One region of the Stenotrophomonas sp. YJH_SMC_25 genome, then DNA from elsewhere that is predicted to be linked to it. Evidence: predicted binding sites of a transcription regulator. Region 1 holds the regulator's gene; each other region holds the start of a gene.
The links. Region 1 encodes FliA, which starts transcription of late flagellar genes. Its sites were predicted from a motif close to TAAAGTTTNNCNNNCNNNGGCCGATAA; they were not measured.

Region 1 (5,713 bases):
GCGCTGGAACCCGGACTCGCAGAGCGACTGCACCAGAGCCTGGCCGAATGTGTCAGCAAGCAGGAAGCGCGAAACGAGCCGGCGGTCGTGCTGGTACCGGGCCCGGTGCGCGCCGCGCTGGCGCGCCTGGTCCGCCACAGCGTTCCGTCGTTGTCGGTCCTGGCCTACAGCGAGGTGCCGGAGGACAAGCGCCTGAAGCTGGTCGGAACGATCAGCTGACGCCGCCCACCGATGCGCCAGAAAACAGACACCACCTTCGAACCAACGCAACAGACAGATACCAAGGGGAACCCGCACCGTGCAGACCACCGACCACCCGAGTTCTCCGACCGCCACCCCGCCGTCTTCGTCCCGTGACCACAGCATGAAAATCAAACGATTCGTCGCCGCCGACATGCGCTCGGCCATGAACCTGGTGCGCAAGGAACATGGTCCTGACGCCGTGATCCTGTCCAACCGCCGGATCGAGGAAGGCGTCGAGATCGTCGCCGCGGCCAACTACGACGAGAGCGCCGTGCAGCGTGCACTGGAAGCCTCGCGCCGTGATGTCGCACCGCCGCCGGCACCCAAGCCACGCACCGCCGCCGACGCGGTGATCGCCGCGGTCACCCGCCGCCGCAGCAGCACCCCCGCGCCGGAACCGGTCGCCGCCACCACCTCGGCCGTGGCCGCCCTCGCCCGTGCGGCCGTTGGGGCCACCGGCCGCACCCTGGACAGCGCAGACGAGATCGTGCCGACCCGTGGCAGCACTGGCTTCGCCGCCACCCTGGCGCGCGCCGCCGTCAACGAACCGGCGCTGCCCGAACAGAGCTTCGCTCCATTCGCCGAGGCCATCGTTGCGCCGGCCGCCACCGTGCCGGCCAACCGCGCCCGCTTCCAGATCGACCCGCCGCGCGACATGCATCACGAAAGCGTGGCCCCGGCAGTGCAGCCGCCGCCGCTGCCGACCGCTGCCGTGACCGAAGCGCAGCCCGGGATCGCCGCCAGCGAACCGGCAGCGGCCGAAGCCGCCGGCGAAGCCAGCCCGGCCCCCATGCTGGCCCCGGCACCGACGCTGACCGTGGTTGCCCAGGACGACGCCGAGATCCGCCAGCTGCGCCAGGAAGTGGCCGGCATGCGCCAGGTGATCGAGCGCGAGATGAACCGCTTCACCGACGAGCGCCTGCGTGGCAGCCCGGTGCGCGCCACCGCGCTGGACCTGATGGACGAGTACGGTTTCGACGCCGGGCTGGCCCGCGACGTGGCCATGCAGATCCCGCTGGAGACCGAAGCCCATCGTGGCCGCGGCCTGATGCTGGGGCTGATCTCGCGCAAGCTGCCGATCGCCCCGGTCGACCCGCTGGAAGAAGGCGGCGTGATCGCCCTGGTCGGCCCGACCGGCGCCGGCAAGACCACCACCATCGCCAAGCTGGCCTCGCGCTTCGCCGAGAAGCATGCGCCGCGCGATGTGGCCCTGGTGACCACCGACACCACCCGCATCGGCGCCCGCGAGCAGCTGTACGGCTACGGCCGCCAGCTCGGCATCGCGGTGCACGAGGCCAACAGCGGCACCGACCTGGACCAGCTGCTGGAACGCCTGAAGGACTACAAGCTGGTGCTGATCGACACCGCCGGCCTGGGCCCGCGCGACCGCGCGCTGGCCGCGCAGCTGCAGTGGCTGCGCGCCGCCCGCCAGGTACGCACCCTGCTGGTGCTGCCGGCCAACACCAGCTTCGGCGACATGGACGAGGTGGTCCGCCGCTTCGGCGCCGCCAACCTGCAGGGCCTGGTGCTGAGCAAGCTGGACGAGACCGGCCGCTTCGGCAACGCCCTGTCAGTGGCCGTGGACCACGCCCTCCCGATCAACTGGGTGACCGATGGCCAGGACGTTCCGGAGGACCTGCACCGGGCCAGTGCGGCCAATCTCGTACTTCGCCTTGAAGATTTGCGCCGCGCGGCCGATATGCCCTGCAACCCGGAGTTGAACCATGCCGTCGCGTGAGTACGCCAAGCTGACCAAGACCTTCCCGCTGTCGGCCACCCGCAGCGAGCCGCTCGGCCCTGTGCGCACCATTGCCGTCACTGGCGGCAAGGGCGGCGTGGGCAAGACGAATGTGTCCGCCAACCTGGCGGTGGCACTGGCCGGGATGGGCAAGCGCACGCTGCTGCTGGACGCCGACCTGGGCCTGGCCAACATCGACGTGATCCTGGGGCTGAACCCGACCTTCACGCTGGCCGACCTGGTCGCCGGCCGCTGCTCGCTGGACGACGTCATCGTCGAAGGCCCGAACGGCGTGCTGGTGGTGCCGGCCGCGTCCGGCCGCCGGCACATGGCCGAGCTGGCCCCGGCCGAGCACGTCGGCCTGGTCAACGTGTTCTCCGAGCTGGAACGCGAACTGGACATCATGGTGGTGGACACCGCCGCAGGCATCACCGACGGCGTGCTGACCTTCTGCCAGGCCGCGCAGGACACCGTGGTGGTGGTCTGTGACGAGCCGGCCTCGATCACCGACGCCTACGCGCTGATCAAGGTGCTGTCGCGCGAACGCGGCGTGGACCGCATCCAGGTAGTGGCCAACATGGTGCGCGACCCCAACGAGGGCCGCGTGCTGTACGAAAAGCTGACCCGCGTCTGCGAGAAATTCCTCGCCGATGTCTCGCTGAACTACCTGGGCTGCGTGCCGCAGGACGACTGGCTGCGCCTGTCGGTGCAGCGCCAGCAGCCGGTGGTGAAGGCCTACCCGTCCAGCCCGGCCGCGCTGGCGATCACCGAGATCGCGCGTCGCACCGCACGCTGGCAGGCGCCGACCGAACCGCGTGGCGGCGTCGAGTTCTTCCTCGAGCGCATCCTCAAGCAGCGCGGGGTGGCCGCATGAAAGGCGCAGCCCAGTACAGGGAAGTCCAGCGCTCGGCGGCCAACGAGGTCATCGCCCAGCATTCGGACCTGGTGCGGCGCATCGCCCACCACCTGGCCGCGCGGTTGCCGGCCAGCGTTGAAGTGGACGACCTGATCCAGGCCGGCATGATGGGCCTGATCGAAGCGTCGCGCAGCTACGACGCCGACCAGGGCGCCTCGTTCGAGACCTATGCCTCGATCCGCATCCGCGGTTCGATGATCGACGAGATCCGCCGTGGCGACTGGGTGCCGCGCTCGGTGCACCGCCGTGCACGCGATGCCGCCGCCACCATCCGCCGCCTGGAACAGAGCAGCGGCCGCGCCGCCAGCGCCACCGAAGTGGCCGCAGCGATGGAGATGCCGCTGCCCGAATACCTGCGGTTGATGGAAGACGCCGCCCGTGGCCAGGTGCTGAGCCTGGAGTCGCGCATCGAGGACCAGGGCGAGCTGGACACCGTCGCCCAGGGCGGCCCGACCCCGCAGCAGGTACTGGAGCGTGGTGAGTTCGGCCGCGAGCTGGGCAAGGCCATCGGCCACCTGCCCGAGCGCGAACAGCTGGTGCTCTCGCTCTACTACGAGCAGGAACTGAACCTGAAGGAGATCGGCGCGGTGCTCGGCGTGAGCGAGTCGCGGGTCTGCCAGATCCACGGCCAGGCGGTGCTGCGCCTGCGTGGCCGGCTCAAGATTTTCGAGGCGGCGGACGCCGGCCTGGAAGAATGAACATGCCCGAGGCGGCTGCCCCCGGCCGCCCGGAATGAACAACAAAGGAACTCTGCTTTGAACAAGAACATGCGCATCCTGATCGTCGATGACTTCTCGACCATGCGTCGGATCGTCAAGAACCTGCTGGGCGATCTGGGCTTCACCAATACCGCCGAAGCCGAGGACGGGCATGCCGCGCTGTCGCTGCTGCAGAGCCAGCCGTTCGATTTCGTGGTCACCGACTGGAACATGCCGGTGATGACCGGCATCGAGCTGCTGAAGGCGATCCGTGCCGATGCCAAGCTGAAGACCCTGCCAGTGCTGATGGTCACCGCCGAAGCCAAGCGCGAACAGATCATCGAAGCCGCCCAGAACGGCGTGAACGGCTACATCATCAAGCCGTTCACTGCGCAGACGCTGGAAGAGAAGCTCGGCAAGATCTTCGAACGCCTGGCGGCCAGCGCCTGATGGATACCACGGTCGACAAGAGCGCCCTCTCCCTGCGCCTGCAGGAAGCCCTGGACGCACTCGAGTCCGGTGACGAGGCCGCCTGGCGGCAGCGCATCGACGGACTGGTCGCGCTGCGTACGCAGCCGATGATGAGCGGCCTCTCGCGGCTGGCCCGCGAGCTGGGGCAGGCACTGGGTGAGCTGCCGACCGTGCCCAGCGAGGCCGGTGAGCTGGACGACGCCTGCGCACGCCTGGACCACGTGGTGGCAATGACCGAACAGGCCACGCACCGCACCCTGGACCTGGCCGAGGAATGCCGCAGCCTGACCGAACAGCTGCGTGCTGAAGGCCTGCAGCCGGGCCAGGACGCGCAGCTCGAGCGCATCCGCCACAACCTGACCGAGATCGCCCTGACCCAGAGCTACCAGGACCTGACCGGGCAGATCATCCGTCGCGTGGTCGGCATCGTCCGCCGCGTGCACGAGGGCTTCGGCGCACTCGGCCTGCCGCCGGAACAGCATCGCACCGACCCGGAACTGGCCGGGCCGGCACTGAAGGGACTGGACCGCCACGCGGTCTCGCAGAACGACGCCGACGACCTGTTGTCGGATCTGGGGCTGTAAGCATGAGCGCGGTATCCGACGACATCACTGCCGATTTCATCATCGAGGCACAGGAAATCCTGGATCGCCTGGGCGAACAGCTGGTGTCGCTGGAGCAGGCACCGCAGGACACCGAGCAGCTCAACGCCGTGTTCCGTGGATACCACACGCTCAAGGGCGGTGCCGGCTTCCTTGGCGTTACCGCGATGGTCGAACTGTGCCACGCCGCTGAAGAGGCCCTGGGCATCGCGCGTGCCGGGCAGGCGGTGCTGCAGGCCCACCACTTCGACGCCGCCCAGCAATCGCTGGACTACCTGCAGTCGATGCTGGACGCCGTGTCCTCCGGCACCGAGCCAGGCTATGCGCCGCCGGACCTGATCGCGCAGTTCGACATGAACGGTGGCACTGCCGCGCCGGTCGCTGCGGCCGCCCCTGCGGCAGCTGGCAGCGACCTGATCACCGACGACGAATTCGAGGCCCTGCTCGACCAGCTGCATGGCGGCAACGCACCGACCGCGGTCGCGCCGGCCAGGAAGGCCGACGACGGCCTGATCAGCGAAGACGAGTTCGAAGCGCTGCTGGACCAGCTGCACGGCGGCGCTGCGCCAGGCGCGAAGCCTGCTGCCACCGTCGCGGCGGCACCTGCCGCTGCACCGCGCCCAGCGCCCGTACCGGCGCCCGCCGCCAAGCCGGCGCCCAAGCCGATGGCCGAGGCCGAGCACACCGTGCGCGTGGACACCAAGCGCCTGGATGCGATCGTCAACCTGATCGGCGAACTGGTGCTTTCCCGCAACCGCCTGAAGACCCTGCGTGCACGCCTGCGCGACGAGGAGCTGGACCGCGCCGTATCGACGCTGGACATCGCCACTGCCCGCCTGCAGTCGGCGGTGATGCGTACCCGCATGCAGCCGGTGGGCAAGGTGTTCTCGCGCTTCCCCAAGGTCGCCCGCGACGTCGCCCGCTCGCTGAAGAAGGAAGTGGACCTGGAGCTGGTCGGCGCCGAAACCGAACTCGACCGCAACCTGGTCGAAGCACTGGCCGATCCGCTGGTGCACCTGGTCCGCAACGCCATCGACCATGGCGT
Region 2 (5,713 bases), on a different contig from region 1:
CCACCTTCACCATGGGCTCGCTGCTGTGCGCCTGCGCCAAGGACCTTTCGACCCTGGTCGCCGGGCGCGCGGTGCAGGGCGTGGCAGGTGCGCTGTTGATTCCCAGTGCGATGCCGATCCTGAGTCACGCATTTCCCGATCCGGGCCAGCGTGCACGCGTGATCGGTGGCTGGTCCGCCTTCAGCGTGCTTGCCCTGGTGCTTGGCCCGTTGCTGGGCGGTGCGCTGGTGCAGCGGGCCGGCTGGCCCAGCATCTTCCTGATCAACCTGCCTTTGGGGCTGCTGGCGTTTGTGCTTGGCGCCTGGGGCATCGCCGAGCGACGGCACCCGCAGCACGCCGCGCTGGATCCGGCCGGGCAGCTGCTCAGTATCGGCGCGCTGGGCGCACTGTGCTATGGCCTGATCGCGATCGGCGAGCAGGGCCTGCTGGCCCCGGTGACGCTTCTGGCGCTGGGCGCCGCAACTGCGGGGCTGATCCTGTTCGGCATCGTCGAGCGGCGGGTGGCACGCCCACTGCTGCCGCTGGACCTGTTTGCCGACGGTCGCTTCCGCATGCTCAACCTGGCCTCGTTCGTGCTGGGCTTCACCGCCTATGCGAGCCTGTTCTTCCTGTCGCTTTTCTTCCAGCAGGCACAGGGGCACAGCGCCGCGCTGGCAGGCTCGCAGCTGGCTCCCCAGTTCCTGTTGATGGGTGTTGTCTCGCTGTTGTTCGGGCGCCTGGTTGCCCGCCTCGGGCTGCATGCCGCGCTGGTGCTGGGCTACGCCCTGGCCGGTGTGGCGCTGTGCGCAATGGCCACGTTCGAACCGGCTACTTCGCGCGCTCATGCCACTGCCGTGCTGATGCTGCTTGGCATTGGAATGGGGCTGGCGGTGCCGGCGACCGGCATGGCGATCATGGCCAACGCATCGGCCGAACGTGCAGGTATCGCGTCAGCCACGATGAACGCGCTGCGCCAGGCAGGCATGAGCCTGGGCATCGCGCTGATGGGCAGCCTGATGGGCCAGCGTGCCGTACAGCAGTTCACCGCCTGCGCACAGGCCGCAGGGCAGCAGCGGCTTGTTGCGCAGGCGCGTGAACTGATCCTGCACCCGGGCTCGATGCACGCCACGCCGCAGGTGCTGACCTGGTACCGCAGTGCGATGGCCAGCGGGTTCGGTTGGGCGATGGCGGTGGCGGGTGCGCTGGCCCTGCTTGCGGCGCTTGGGCTGCATCGGCAGCGTGCATCGGCTTGACGCGCAGCATTCAGCCCTGCTGGCGTTGCGGGTCCTCTGCCGTGCGTTCGATCGCCTGAGGCTGTTGTTGCTGCTGGCGCGCGTTGGCGTGGCGTGCATGTCCACCTTCGCGTCCGATCGTGGCCATGTGCTGGCGGTCGCGGCTGATCGCTTCGCCGCCCTTGCGGCCTGCGACACGTGCTTCGGCCGGACTGAATTCGTGCGCATTGCCGGAGGCATGTGCCGCGCGCCCGCCCTTGGCGGCGATCGCGCGCTGTTTGTCCTGGTCCATCGAGGCGAAGCCCCGGTTGGAGCTGCGCGGGTTCTGCTCAGTCATGTGAAATCTCCTGCAGTGTGGACGCCGCCTTCGTGGGCGACGGCGTCCATGCTTGGCCATCGCACGCTAAGTCCAGGTCGCCATCTTCGCCCCGGTTTTCACGCGCCCTGCGCACGGGGATGATCACGCAGCCGGCCCGGCGGCCGCATTCGTCGCGTATTCACTGCCGGCCCTCGGATGCGCGGCAAGGCCGGCGGCCGCAGTGGCGGTGCCGCACATATGTTCGATGATCCTGTGCTGCTGCCCGATGGCTATCAGATAAACGTTCCGGACCGGCAACCGATCAAACTGAGCACCGGTGGCAACGGCGAACGGACCGGTGTCGCGCCCCACGCGGCAGGCGGCGACGATCCACTCTCCATCGCGCGCCAACTGCTGGCTCCGCCGAAGTCGTCAGGATGAACGCACAGTTGCGCGGTCGTCCTATCGCAGATGTTCCGCTGCATGCCTAGAATCGAAGCATCCCGGTAGTTCCCGGGCGCTTCGAGTGAATGGACTCAATGAAGATTCTGTTGACCGGCAGTTCCGGGCGGATCGGGCGCGCGATCTTCGGCGCGCTGGCGGCTGCCCATGAAGTGGTGGGTCTGGACCGCAGTCCGTTTGCCACCACGCGCATCATTGCCGATGTCACCGATCATCAAGCCGTCGTGCGCGCGGTGCAGGGCGTCGACGCGGTCATCCATACCGCGGCCCTGCATGCGCCACACGTCGGCCTGGTACCGGACGCGGTGTTCCAGCAGATCAACGTGGACGCGACTGCGCACCTGCTGCAGGCGGCGCGCGAGGCAGGCGCACGGCGGTTCGTGTTGACCAGTACCACCGCGCTGTACGGCCACGCGGTGGTGGCAGGGGGATGCCGCTGGATCGATGAGGATACCGAGCCGCTGCCGCGAACGATCTACCACCGCAGCAAGCTGCAGGCCGAGGCCCTGGCTGAAGCTGCCGCCGCACCGGACTTCGGGGTGCGCGTGCTGCGGATGGGGCGCTGCTTCCCGGAACCGCCGGAACGGATGGCGATGTTCCGGTTGCATCGTGGGATCGACGCCCGTGACGTGGCCAGTGCCCATGCCGCGCTGCTGCTGGATGAGGGGCCGGCCTTCGCCCGCTACATCGCCTGCGCCGCGACCCCGTTCCGTCGCGAGGATTGCCTGGAACTGGCCACCCAGCCGCGCAACGTACTGGCCCGGCGCGTACCGCAGCTGCTGGCCGAGTTCGAGCGCCGCGGCTGGCCGTTGCCGCTGAGCGTCGACCGCGTCTACGACAGCGCCCGCATCCGCAGGGAGCTGGGGTGGCAGCCGCGTTTCGGGCCGGACGCCGTGCTGCAGCAGTACGCCGCAGGCAGCATCGAGGTGTTGCCACGCGCGGAGTGGATCAAGGATCGGGTGGCCGAATAGGGGAAGCGGGGACGGATCCCTGTCCCGTCCCTGAGTGGATTCAGGAATGTGTAGGCCGGTCGCCTCAACCTCGTTGGCAGGCGGCCGCTAACCCGGTGCGCTTCCTGCGCCGGGCGGGTCCCGGCGGCCGGTGGCCTGCGCGACGGATCGCGCGCCTGCGCGGTGCCCTCCCGGCGCCGGTCGTCCTGAACTGCCTTGCGGACCCCTCCATGCCTTCTTCCCGTTCCGCCGCTGCCCGCCGCCCGGGCAGCATCGCCCACAAGCTGATGCTGGGCACCGCCGTCATCGCGCTGCTGTGCTTCGGCCTGACGGCGTTCCTGATCTATCGCCAGGCCAGTGCCAGCCTGATCGATGCCTCGCGCCAGACCATGACCAGCGAGGCCAACGCCGAAGCGCGCCAGGTCGCCGCCGACCTGGGCACGGCGTTTGCCAGCAACGATGCCATGGTCGAAGCCGTGCTCGCCCAGCGTGCGCGGGGCGACGTGCCCGATCGCGCCAGCCTGGCTGCCGTGCTGGGCGAGCAGCTGCGCACCCACTCGGAGTGGCTGGGCAAGAGCACCATGTGGGAGGCCGATGCCTTCGATGGCAAGGATGCCGAGTTCGCCAACACCGCGATGCACGATGCCAGCGGCCGCTACATGAGCTACTGGGCCTGGCATGACGGCAAGCCGCAGCAGTCGACCATGACCGACTACACCGAAGCCGCCGACGGCTCGGCCGACTGGTATGTGGTACCCAGCCGCGACAAGCTGCCCAAGGTCAGCGAGCCCTATGCCTACGACATCGCCGGCCAGCAGGTGCTGATGAGCACGTTGAGCTCGCCGATCGTCGAAAACGGTACCTTCCTCGGCGTGTTCACCGTCGACTTCTCGCTGGCGGCGCTGCAGAAGCACCTGGCGACGCTGACGCCGATGGGCGCAGGCCGCGTCGAGCTGCTTTCGCCCAACGGCGTGGTGCTGGCCTCGGCGAATGCCGCCGAGATCGGCAAGCCGCGCACCGACGCATTGACCCGCAGCATGCTGGCCGACATCGCCGCCGACCGCCGGTTCGAAGCCTTCACGCCCGATGCAGCCGGCAACGTGCGCGTCTACGTGCCGCTACGCGTGGGCAATGCCCCGCAGCGCTTCGCGCTGGGCGTGGTGATGCCGCACGCGGTGATCGTGGCTGAGGCGCGCCAGCTGCTGTGGTTGACGCTGCTGGTGGGCGTGGTGGCCGCGCTGACGCTGAGTGCCGGTGTCTATGTGCTGCTGCGCCGCCTGGCGATCCGCCCGTTGGCCGAAGCGGTGCGGGTGGCGGGTGACGTCGCCGCCGGCAAGCTCGACAGCACCTTGCCTGCGCGCAGCAACGATGAAGTGGGCCGCCTGCTGGACGCGATGCAGGGCATGCGCGGGCAGCTGCAGGCGGTGATGGCGGCGCAGGCGGAAATGGCGCGCCGCCACGATGCTGGCGAGCTGAGCTACCGCATGGACGCCACTGCCTTCCCCGGCGAGTACGGCCGCATGGTGGCCGACAGCAACCAGCTGGTGGCTTCCAGCAATGCGGTCACCCAGCGCCTGGTCGAGGTGATGCAGCGTTACGCAGTGGGTGACCTCAGCGTGGACATGGAAGCGCTGCCGGGCGAGAAGGCGGTGTTCACCGCAGCGATGGCCACCACCAAGAGCAACCTGGCCGCGATCAACGAGCAGATCCAGCAGCTGGCCGCCGCCGCGGCGGCCGGCGACTTCGCTGTACGCGGTGATGCCCAGCGCTTCGACCACGATTTCCGCCGCATGGTGGAGACCCTCAACATCATGATGCAGGTCAGCGATCACAACCTGGCTGAGCTTTCGACGCTGCTTCGCGCGATTGCCGCCGGCGACCTCAGCGCACGCATGCGCGGTGATTTCCATGGCGTGTTCGCGGTGATGCGCGACGATGCCAACAGCACCGTGCAGCAGTTGACCCAGATCGTCGGCCAGATCCAGCAGTCGGCCGCCAGCATCCGCCTGGCGGCGGGTGAGATCGCTGCGGGCAACAGCGATCTCTCGCGTCGTACCGAGCAGCAGGCCGCCAACCTGGAAGAAACCGCCGCCTCGATGGAGGAGCTGACCTCCACCGTGCGCCAGAACGCCGACCACGCGCTGCAGGCCAATACCCTGGCAGGATCCGCCGCTGACGTTGCCAGCGAGGGCGGGGAAGTGGTCAACCAGGTGGTGCAGACCATGGAGCAGATCGAGGCCTCCTCGCAGCGCATCGCCGAGATCATTTCGGTGATCGACGGCATCGCCTTCCAGACCAACATCCTGGCGTTGAATGCGGCGGTGGAAGCGGCGCGGGCCGGTGAGCAGGGCCGCGGCTTCGCGGTGGTCGCCAGCGAAGTGCGCGCGCTGGCGCAACGCTCGGCGGGCGCAGCGAAGGAGATCAAGGAGCTGATCGACGCATCCGTGGCGCAGGTCGGTGCCGGTGCGCAGCTGGTGCACGGTGCGGGCCGTACCATGCAGGCCATCGTCGGCCAGGTGGGGCGCGTCAACGAGATCATGGCCGAGATCTCGGCTGCGTCGCGTGAACAGTCCGTCGGCATCGAGCAGGTCAACCAGACCGTGGTGCAGATGGATGAGACCACCCAGCAGAATGCCGCGCTGGTGGAGGAAGCCAGCGCCGCAGCGCGGGCTATGGAGGAGCAGGCCGAGCAGCTGGCCGTGGCGGTCTCGCGCTTCCGCCTGCAGGCCGAACCGGAGGCCATGGCCCGCCGCGCGGCCTGACCCCGGAAACGAAGACGCCCGGCGGGGGCC
Region 3 (5,713 bases), on a different contig from region 1:
GCAGCGCGGAACGTATCCCACGCCATCCGCGCGATCAGCACCACCACCAGCCCCACGAACAGCTTGCGGATGAACGGCGTGCCGCCCTTCAGCGCCAGGCGCGTGCCCACCACCGAGCCGATGATGTTGGCCGCCGCCATCGGCAGCGCGAACAGCCACAGGATGTTGCCGGTCGGCACGAAGAACGAGATCGCCGCCACATTCGTCGCCAGGTTCACCACCTTTGATGCCGCCGAGGCGCGCAGGAAATCCAGCCCGAAGAAGCGCACGAACAGGAAGATCAGGAAGCTGCCGGTGCCCGGCCCGAAGAAGCCGTCGTAGAAGCCGATCGCCGCACCGATCGCCAGCGCGATCACCAGTTCGCGGCGACCGATCTCCTGCGGACGGTGCAGCGCGCCGAAGTCCTTCTTCCACAGTGTGTAGGCCAGCATCGCGACCAGCAGCACCAGCACCAGTGGGCGCACCGCGTCCTTGGGCAGCAGGCTTACCGCGGTGGCGCCGGCGAAGGAGAAGATGAAGGCCGTGCCGGCCGCGAACAACACCGGCTTCCACGGGAAGCGCACGTTGCGCGCATAGCGCCAGGCGGCCGCACCGGTACCGAACATCGAACTGAACTTGTTGGTACCAAACAGCATCGCCGGCGTCTGCTGCGGCAGCACCGTGAACAGGCCAGGCAGCTGCACCAGCCCACCGCCACCGACGGCGGCATCGACCAGCCCGGCGATGAAGGCGATGACCACCAGCCACCACAACTCAGGGGGAACCAGTTCCAGCACGGCGATCAATCGATATGGGGGCGCGACAGCATACGCCTGTCCTGCACTGGTTGACCGGTGCCCCGCGTGGATCCATCCGCACAACCCGGCGACAATGTCCGCATGAGCCGAAAACCCACCGATCCCTGCCCCTGCGGCCTTCCCGCCGAGTACGCCGCCTGCTGTGGCCGTTTCCATGCCGGTGAGGCCGCCCCCGATGCCGAGCGCCTGATGCGATCACGTTACAGCGCCTATGTGCGGGGGCTGGCGGACTATCTGCGCCAGAGCTGGCATCCGGATACCCGTCCGGCCGAGTTGTCGCTGGATGATGCACCCGGCCAGCGTACGCATTGGCTGGGCCTGACCGTGCACGAGCACACCGTCACCGGCGCCGACAGCGCCGAAGTGCGTTTCACCGCCCGCTACCGCGTGGGCGGCGGCAGCGCGGTGAAGATGGCCGAGCACAGCCGCTTCCTGCGCGTCGACGGCCGCTGGTACTACCTCGACGCGGTGTGAGCCTCAGCCGCCGCGTGCCGCCAGCACGCGCTGGCCGGCATGCGCGCGGACCTGGTTGCGGCCACCGTCCTTGGCTGCGTACAGCGCCTGGTCGGCGGCCTTGATCACTGCCGCTGGCCGCTCATCCACGCGGCTGTCTGCCAGCCCGATGCTCACCGTCACCTGCACCGTCTGCCCGCTTCCGCCGCGTCCGCGCTGCCGGCGCCCCGTTTCATCGTCGCGGCTGCGTGTGCTCCGGTCGCGCAGCTGCATGCGGGTGTCCTCGATGGTCTGCCGCAGCGCCTCGACTGCATCCACGCAGGCGGCTGCGGGACGATCCAGGAACACCACCGCGAACTCCTCGCCGCCATAGCGGAACGCCCGGCCACCATCGCCCACCCGGCCCAGGCGCGAGGCCACCAGGCGCAGCACATCGTCGCCGGTGTCGTGGCCGTGGGTGTCGTTGAACGACTTGAAGTGGTCCACGTCCACCATCGCGATGCTGTAGGTGCCGCGCGCCCGCTGCAGGGTCTCATTGAAGGCGCGGCGCCCCGGCAGGCCGGTCAGCTCATCGCGGAAGGCCATATGGAAGGACTCCTGCAGCATCGCGCCCAGCATCAGCAGCAGGGCCGCGCTGGCCAGTGCCGGTAGCAGCACCGGCTGCAGGAACACCCGTGGCAGCATCCACCACAGGCACAGCAGGGCCAGCAGCATCGCCGTGTGCAACGGGCGCGGATGCCGCCAGGCCTGCCAGCCCAGCGCGGCGGTTGCCAGAAGGAACAGCAGCGCTGGCAGCTGTGCCAGCGCGTTCCAGTCGGCCGGAATCCAGCTCCAGTGGCGGTTGGACAGCAGATCGTGCATGCCCCGGGGTTGCTGCGTGGCCAGTAGCAGGAAGATCATCAGCCCGGTGCCACTGGCAACACCCCGCAGCAGCAGGTCGCGGCGGCGCCGCCCGCGCTCGGGCCACAGTGCCAGGCCCGCGAACAGCAAGGGCAACCAGGCCGAAATGGCATGGAAGCGCAGCGGTGTCAGCGCCGTGACATGGCCGCTGTGCAGATAGCCGCCCACGTCCTGGTGCAGCAGCGCGAACATGACCGCCACCACCAGCAGCAGGCAGAGCGTACGCACCTGGTGGTAGAGCAGGGCAAGGCCGGCGCCGAGGCAGGCCAGCAGCCAGGGCAGGATGCGTTGGGCCGGACTGGCAACGTCTTCGTTGCCCAGTGCTGCCCACAGCACCACGGCAACCAGCACGGCGGGCAGCACGAACAGGTAATGCGCAGGCTGTCGGAGCGGATGCAGGGGCAAGCAGGAATTCCAGCGCGGTGACGACGCGGCCGCAGCATTGCCGTTAGCGGCGTTCGCACCGGCTTCTTGAATGCGGGATGGTCACGCATGTGAACGCGTTGACGTCGAACGATGACATCGCACTCACCCTGTTGCGCAGATGCTGCCCGGATGGACAGCGTAGCCACCGCCGTCGCTGCCCCGCAGCGCGATCTCGCCCGCCAGTACGCATGTGTGCGGAACCGCAGCATGCACCTGGCAGCCCCCCTCAGCGCCGAAGATGCCATGCTGCAGAGCATGGCCGATGCCAGCCCGAGCAAATGGCACCTGGCCCACACCACCTGGTTCTTCGAACGCTTCGTGCTGGCCGGCTTCCCACCCGCACCGGCGCATGACCCTGCCTGGGACTACCTGTTCAACAGCTACTACAAGAGCCTCGGCCCGGCGCATGCCCGGCCGCAGCGTGGGCTGCTGTCGCGGCCATCGCTGCAGCAGGTGCGCGACTACCGCCAGCAGGTCGATGCACAGGTGCAATCGCGGCTGGCGGCAGGCGACCTTGATGAGCAGGCACTGCAGCACCTGCAGTTGGGCCTGCAGCACGAACAGCAGCACCAGGAACTGCTGCTCACCGACATCAAGCACGCGTTCTGGTGCAATCCGTTGCAGCCGGCCTACCGCGAGGACCTGCAGCCTGCAACCAGCGCTGCCAGTGCGCAGGGCTGGATCGAGTCGCCCGAGCGCATCGTCACCATCGGCGCCGCAGCCTGGCCGCAGCACACCGCCTTCGCCTACGACAACGAATCGCCGGCGCATCGCGTGCTGCTCCCCGCGCACGCACTGGCCGAGCGCCCCGTCAGCAATGCCGAGTACCGCGCCTTCATCGACGCCGGTGGCTACCGCGAACCGCGCTGGTGGCTCAGCGAAGGCTGGGCGCTGCGCGAAGCCGAGGGCTGGCAGCACCCGCTGTACTGGGATGACGCCCTGCAGCGCGAGTACACCCTGGGCGGTTGGCGCGAACTGGATCCGCATGCGCCGGTCTGCCACCTCAGCTACTACGAGGCCGATGCCTGCGCCCGCTGGGCCGGTGCGCGCCTGCCCAGCGAGTTCGAGTGGGAGGCTGCCGCCGCAACGCTGCCGCCTCGCGGTCATTTTGCCGATGACGATCGGCTGCACCCGCAGGCTGCAGGGGGCAGTGGACTGCGTCAGCTGTTCGGCGATGTATGGGAATGGACCCACAGCGCGTATGGCGCCTACCCGGGCTTCCGCCCTTTCGCCGGCAACCTCGGTGAATACAACGGCAAGTTCATGTGCGGGCAATGGGTGCTGCGCGGTGGCAGCTGCGCCACGCCGCGTGGCCACGTGCGTGCCAGCTACCGCAACTTCTTCATGCCCCCGGCGCGTTGGCAGTTCTCCGGGCTGCGCCTGGCCAGGGACCTCGCATGAGTACGGTGCACGACGCACTGCAGGCGCTGACCGATCTCACCCCCAGCCGCCAGCAGATCCTCACCGACGTGGTGGCCGGGTTGTCGCGCACGCCGCGCCAGCTGCCGTCCAAGTACTTCTACGATGCGCGCGGCTCGCGCCTGTTCGAGCAGATCACGCAGACCGCCGAGTACTACCCCACGCGCACCGAGCTGGCCCTGCTTTCACGGGTACTGCCGGACATCGCCCGAAGCGTCGGGCCGCACCTGCACGTGGTGGAACTGGGCAGCGGCAGTGGCCGCAAGACCGCGTTGCTGCTGGCCGCCCTGCACGACCCGGTGGCCTACACGCCCATTGAAATCTCGCGTGCCGCGCTGCTGTCCAGCATCGACCACCTGGCCCCGGCGCTGCCCGAGGTGGAGATGCTGCCGGTCTGTGCCGACTTTACCCGTCCCGTCGCCGTACCCATGCCCGAACGCGAACCCGCGCGACGGCTGCTGTTCTTCCCCGGTTCCACGCTGGGCAACTTTGAAGGCGAAGACGCGGTCGCGCTGCTGCGCGCGATGCGCCAGACGATGGGCCGCGACGGCCTGGCTCTGGTCGGCATCGACCTGCACAAGAATCCGGCGCTTATCGAAGCAGCCTACAACGATGCGCAGGGCGTCACCGCCGCATTCACCCTCAACCTGCTGGCCCGGCTCAATCGCGAGATCGGCAGCGACTTCGATCTCGACGGATTCCGTCACCGCGCCCGTTACAGCACCGCGCGGCTGCGCATTGAAACCGACCTGGTCAGCCAGTGGGCGCAGGACGTCCATCTGGATGGCCGGACCTTCCATTTCGAGGCCGACGAACCGATCCGCGTCGAATACAGCCACAAGTACACCGACGAGAGCTTCGAAGCGCTGCTGCAGCCGGCTGGCCTGCAGGTCATGCAGCGCTGGGATGCTGAAGGCCCGGCCTATGGCCTGCGCCTGTTGCGTGCCATCTAGGGCGGACGGCCAGCCGGTACCGCTTCAGGTTCAGCAGCACCGCTACCCCTAAGATGGCCGTGCAACGGCAACACGGAGGACGCCATGCCCATTCTGACCACGCTCGGCCTGGCGGCCGCTCTTGCCTCGGCGCCGACAGCGCCCGCCGCGCCTGCCGGCGACATCGATCCGGCGTTCAGCCGCTGCCTGTCGGGCCTGCAGGCCACCGCTGTGACACAAGGCATCAGTCCCGACCGTTTCAACGCGATCACCGCCGGCCTCACCCCGGACCCGAGCGTGCTCGGCCTGCTCGATGCACAGCCCGAATTCACCACGCCGATCTGGGATTACCTGGCCGCGCTGGTCGACCGCCAGCGCGTGGCTGATGGCCGCGCCCTGCTGCAGCAACATCGCGATCTGCTTGATCGCGTCTCCGCGCAGTATGGCGTCGATCCGGCCACCATCGTCGCGGTCTGGGGGGTGGAGAGCGACTATGGCCGCGTATTCGGCAAACGCCCGCTGCTGCAGTCGCTGGCCACGCTTTCCTGTGCCGGCCGCCGCCAGGCTTTCTTCCGTGGCGAACTGCTGGCGCTGCTCAAGCTCATCGATCGCGGTGACCTGCAGGCCCAGGGGCTCACCGGCTCCTGGGCCGGCGCCTTCGGGCACACCCAGTTCATGCCCAGCACCTACGCCCGTATCGCGGTCGATGGTGATGGCGATGGCCGCCGCGATCTGGTCGGCAGCATTCCTGACGCGCTGGCCTCCACCGCCAACTATCTGAAGCGT

Region 2: a site for FliA is predicted at 3,007-3,033, ahead of AC5P7E_RS06045 (methyl-accepting chemotaxis protein). Genes of this name have one in related genera too.
Region 3: a site for FliA is predicted at 2,599-2,625, ahead of AC5P7E_RS04695 (GGDEF domain-containing protein). Genes of this name have one in related genera too.

Annotation. Positions count from the first base shown of each region.
Region 1 covers NZ_JCAFSV010000022.1:9,504-15,216, reverse strand. The annotation lists gene flhA (flagellar biosynthesis protein FlhA) at 1-219, shown strand, start outside; gene flhF (flagellar biosynthesis GTPase FlhF) at 365-1,981, shown strand; gene AC5P7E_RS20000 (MinD/ParA family ATP-binding protein) at 1,968-2,855, shown strand; gene AC5P7E_RS19995 (RNA polymerase sigma factor FliA) at 2,852-3,595, shown strand; gene cheY (chemotaxis response regulator CheY) at 3,653-4,045, shown strand; gene AC5P7E_RS19985 (protein phosphatase CheZ) at 4,045-4,650, shown strand; gene AC5P7E_RS19980 (chemotaxis protein CheA) at 4,653-5,713, shown strand, end outside.
Region 2 covers NZ_JCAFSV010000003.1:263,564-269,276, forward strand. The annotation lists gene AC5P7E_RS06025 (MFS transporter) at 1-1,232, shown strand, start outside; gene AC5P7E_RS06030 (KGG domain-containing protein) at 1,243-1,548, opposite strand; gene AC5P7E_RS06035 (S41 family peptidase) at 1,726-1,950, shown strand; gene AC5P7E_RS06040 (NAD-dependent epimerase/dehydratase family protein) at 2,049-2,942, shown strand; gene AC5P7E_RS06045 (methyl-accepting chemotaxis protein) at 3,152-5,683, shown strand.
Region 3 covers NZ_JCAFSV010000002.1:380,652-386,364, forward strand. The annotation lists gene AC5P7E_RS04685 (sulfite exporter TauE/SafE family protein) at 1-776, opposite strand, end outside; gene AC5P7E_RS04690 (YchJ family protein) at 879-1,271, shown strand; gene AC5P7E_RS04695 (GGDEF domain-containing protein) at 1,275-2,555, opposite strand; gene egtB (ergothioneine biosynthesis protein EgtB) at 2,706-3,977, shown strand; gene egtD (L-histidine N(alpha)-methyltransferase) at 3,974-4,948, shown strand; gene AC5P7E_RS04710 (lytic murein transglycosylase) at 5,033-5,713, shown strand, end outside.